2 regions of the Streptomyces sp. NBC_00669 genome follow, and region 2 is predicted to be linked to the other one. Evidence: riboswitches for the same ligand, from Rfam matches in the RefSeq annotation. Region 2 holds a riboswitch; the other holds the start of a gene.
The links. A riboswitch is a leader RNA that binds a small molecule or an ion and turns the genes downstream of it on or off. The one in region 2 is predicted to bind cyclic di-AMP.
Positions count from the first base shown of each region.

Region 1 (2,190 bases), 3.0 Mb from region 2:
TCCTCGCCGACGCCCTCGACGGCCCCGGCACTCCGCTGCCCGCGCCGCGCCGGCCCCGGCCGAGGGCCGAGGCAGAGGCCGAGGCCGAGGCCGAGGCCGAGGCGGAAGCAGAGGGCTGAGTGGCGGTCAGCCGCCGTTGACCAGGCGGATGTAGCGCACCCAGTCCCAGTTCGGGCCCGGGTCGGTGTGGTCGGTGCCCGGCACCTCGACATGGCCGATGATGTGCTGACGGTCCTTCGGGATGCCGTACTTGTCGCAGATCTCGGCGGTGAGGGCGGCGGAGGAGTGGTACATCGCGTCGGTGAACCAGGACGCGTCGTCGACCCAGCCCTCGTGCTCGATGCCGATGCTGCGGGTGTTGTAGTCCCAGTTGCCGGCGTGCCAGGCCACGTCATGCTCGCGGACGCACTGGTCGATGGCGCCGTCGGCCGAGCGCACCACGTAGTGCGCCGTGGCGGCGTGGGCGGGGTCCTGGAAGAGGGTGATGGTGTCGGCGAAGGTCTCCTGGGTGACGTGGATGACGACCATGTCGATCGCGTAGGTGGAAGGGCGGTTGGACGCCGTGTAGTTGGCGGTGCTGGCCGGAGCCCAGGTGGCGCCGGGGTAGTCGACGGTGGCGGCCGCCGCGGCACGGCCGCTGCCGGTCCACAGCTCGCCGGCGAACGCGGCGCCCGCGGCGGCGCCCAGCGCGAGGCCGCCGCGCAGCAAGGACCGTCGGGTGTGGGGGAGTCGGGGGCTGCTGGGGCGTTCCATGGCGGGCTCCCTGAGAGGTCGCGAGGTGGTCGGGTCCATGACAAGAACATCGGGCTCGCCCATCGTGGGGCCCGGGTCCTTGGCCTGCCAAGCGGTTCGCGCAATGGCAGAGGTCCACGCCATTGGCGGACCTGCCGCACGGCCCCGCGCAGCCGCCTGCGCGCCGAGTTCGCACACTCACGCAAAGTAATCACACTGGTCCCCGTTCGGATAACGACTGATGCACGCTCACATCACCGCCCGGCCACATCGCCTGACCGATTTGCCTACTCTGCCTATACCCTGCGCATTTTGTTCCCATGCCCAACTCTCCGATTCGGCTTGGAAAACGCCTCCGGCTCTATTAACGTTCGATAACGCAGCGCGGTCGTCACCGCCGCCGCCAGGACGGCGGACCGCGCGCTTGCCGAATCCCGTCCGCGGGAACCGGGGACCCGTGAAAATGGGGTGAATCGGGCAGCAGTCAGGCCCGTAGGAGACCTTCTTCCTCCGAACCCGTCAGCTAACCCGGTAGGCGAGAGGGAAGGAAAGGAGAGCGCCCGTCGTGGCGTCCGACCAGCTTGCCTACGCCCCCGCCCGGCCTGACGGCGACATCGCCGGCCAGGAGCGGGAAGACTTCCGACTTCCGCGTCAACGGGCCAACGCCCTTGCCGCCAACGGCACTTCCGGCGTCCCGGCTCCCGCGTTCGCCGCGTTCGCCGGTGCCGGAGCGGCGGGCCTGGCCCCCGCGCCGGCCGTCGAGCCCGCCGGGCGCCCCGCGCCGTACCCGCTGCCGGACGCCGGCCCCGGTGGCGCCGCGCTCGCCGGCCTGCCGACGTACGACCCGACGGCGCTGACCGCGCCCCCGGCCCCGGCGCCTTCGTCGGCCCCGGCGCCGGCGTCCGCGCCGGCCCCCGCTCCGGCCGAGCCGATCGCCCCCGCTCCCGCGCAGGCCGAGGCAACGACCCTGCTGCCGCAGCCCGTTGCCGAACCCGAGATCGCCGACACCACCGAGACCGGCCGGACCGGCGAGGCCGGGGCCGCCCCCGCCGACCCCGGCGAGGCGCTGTGCGCCCGCATCCTCGGCCAGGTCGCCGCCCAGCGCGAGGCCACCGCCCGCGCCGAGCGCGAGGCGGTCGAGAAGGCGGCGGCCGAGCAGGCCGCCCGCGAGGCCGCCGAGCGCAAGGTGCGCGAGCAGGTCGCCGCGGCGAAGGCCGCGGCCGAGGAGAAGGCCCGCGAGGAAGCCGCCGCGGCGGCCCGCGCCGAGGCCGAGCGCCTCGCCCGGCTGGCCGCCTCCTACATCAAGCCGGTCGCCTGCGCCGCGCTCGGCGCGGGTTTCGGCGAGACCGACCCCTGGGCCAACCTGCACAACGGGCAGGACTTCACCGCGCCGACCGGCACCCCCGTGCACGCCGTGCACGGCGGCACCGTCACCTCCGCGGGCTGGGCCGGCAGCGA
Region 1 is NZ_CP109018.1:5,259,044-5,261,233, forward strand. Features, by position in the region: gene OG896_RS22070 ((Fe-S)-binding protein) at 1-119, shown strand, start outside; gene OG896_RS22075 (N-acetylmuramoyl-L-alanine amidase) at 127-753, opposite strand; cyclic di-AMP (ydaO/yuaA leader) riboswitch at 1,148-1,285, shown strand; gene OG896_RS22080 (M23 family metallopeptidase) at 1,298-2,190, shown strand, end outside.
Region 1: another riboswitch for cyclic di-AMP. It lies ahead of OG896_RS22080 (M23 family metallopeptidase); the one in region 2 lies ahead of OG896_RS34770 (LysM peptidoglycan-binding domain-containing M23 family metallopeptidase).

Region 2 (2,190 bases):
CGAGCGGCGGTTGGTGCACTACGTCGACGTGCCGGCCGGCGAGGTCGGCACCACGCCGTGGTCCGACCTCGGCTTCGGCCGGGAGCGGGTGCACGGGCTGATGGCGGTCAAGGCCCGCGGGCGGCAGCCGCGCGGGGTCGAGGGACTGGCCATCCGCCGGGCCGGGCCCGGCGACCTGCCGCAGATCGGCCGGATGGCCGCGGAGTCCGCCCGGCGGCAGCGCGGCACCGCCACCTTCCAGCCGCAGCCGGAAGCCGCGCTCGCGGCGCTGCGCGTGCACTACGCCGGTGCGCTCTCGGACTCCCGCTGCGGTGCGTGGATCGCCTCCCGGCGCGGCGAGGAGATCGGCATGGTGCTGCTGGTGCCCGCGCAGCCGGACCCGGTCGTCCCGGCGGCCTGCGTCGAACTCGTCGAGGCGTACGTCGAGCCCGCCTTCCGTGGGGAGGGGATCAGCCGGGTGCTCCTCGCGACCGCGCTCGCCTGGGCGTACGACGCCGGGTATCGCTACATGTCGGCGCAGTGGCCGTCCGCGTCGCCGCACGCCGCCGGGCACTTCCCCGCGATCGGCTTCCGCCCGGTCGCCTACCGGCTCTCCCGCACCCTCGACCATCGCCTCATCGGCGCCCCCGGCACGTTCTGAGGTTCCCCCCGGGGTGCCCCTGCGGAGGTGCGGCTCCTCCCGCGAAGGGAGCGCACCCAAGAACCGTACGAATCAGGGCAATTCGGAAACGTGTGAGCGGGATCACCGGATGAGTACGGTCCGCGGTCGGCCGTGATACGCCGAGTCAGCGCGACCGGCGCACCGTGATGGACGGTGGCGGGTGGCACACCTGAAGTAAGGGCGGCATAACGGACATCCGGGAGCGCGGGCACATACGGTGACGGGGGCGCCCGGGGGTGGGGAAGGGCCGTTTGCCCGGGTGGAGCGGCGTCCCCTACGTTCCGTCTCGTGCGGGGCAACCCGCTTCCCCTCCGCCGGGCGGACCGCCGAGTCCTGCCACCGCCCGCTACGCGGATCACCCGAACACCGACATGGCAGGAGCGGGGGAACCAGGTAAGCCGCCGCCCGAGTCGACCGCCGCACCGCCGGCGGGCGCACCCGGGCGGCTCGGGGTGAAGCCGCATCCGCGGCCGGGCATCTCCTGCCCGAACCCGACAGCTCACCTCGCAGGCGTAGGAGAGGACATCCCCCATGCCCGCACACAGCCGGCACCGCAAGCCCAAGGTCCGCAACGGCCGCCGTCTCACCCGCCTCTACGTGGCCGCCGGCGCCGGCGGCGCCGCACTCGTGCTGCCGCTGGTCGCCGCGACCGGCGCGGGCGCGGCCACCCCGGCGAAGAGCGCGACCGCCGCCTCGGCCACGTACAAGGTCGTCACGGGCGACACCCTGATCAAGATCGCCACCGCGCAGCACGTCACCGGCGGCTGGCAGCAGCTCTACCAGGACAACAAGGCCGTCATCGGGTCGAACCCCGGCCTGATCCGCCCCGGCACCGTACTGACCCTCGACGCCGCGAAGGCCGCGCCGCAGGCGAAGACCGCGGCGAAGACCGCCACCGCGTCCACCGCCGCCGCCACGACCACCGCCGGCACCGGCTGGATGAAGCCGGTCGGCGACGCCGCCATCGGCACCGGCTACAAGGCGTCGGGCTCGCTGTGGTCCAGCGGCTCGCACACCGGCGTCGACTTCCTCGTCGGCTCCGGCACCCCGGTGCACGTCGTCGCCGCGGGCACCGTCGTGTCGGCCGGCTGGGACGGCGCGTACGGCAACGACGTGATCGTCCGCCACGCCGACGGCAAGTACACCCTGTACGGCCACCTGTCGCAGGCGCTGGTCTCGGCCGGCCAGACCGTCACCGAGGGCCAGCAGATCGGCATCTCGGGCGCGACCGGCAACGTCACCGGGCCGCACCTGCACTTCGAGGTGCGCACCACGCCGAGCTACGGCTCGGACATCGACCCGGTCGCCTACCTGAGCAGCCACGGCGTCGTCATCTGACACCGGCACCGCGGTCGCACGGCCGCGATCGGCGGGCCCGCCCGGTTCTGGCAACCGGGCGGGCCCGTCCGCGCGTTCGGGCCGGGCGGGCCGAACTCAGGCCAGCAGCCCGGACAGTTCGCCGCGCGAGGCGACGCCCAGCTTCGGGTACGCCTTGTACAGGTGGTAGCCGACCGTGCGCGGGCTGAGGA
Region 2 is NZ_CP109018.1:8,227,621-8,229,810, forward strand. Features, by position in the region: gene OG896_RS34765 (GNAT family N-acetyltransferase) at 1-640, shown strand, start outside; cyclic di-AMP (ydaO/yuaA leader) riboswitch at 1,067-1,187, shown strand; gene OG896_RS34770 (LysM peptidoglycan-binding domain-containing M23 family metallopeptidase) at 1,193-1,999, shown strand; gene OG896_RS34775 (helix-turn-helix transcriptional regulator) at 2,096-2,190, opposite strand, start outside.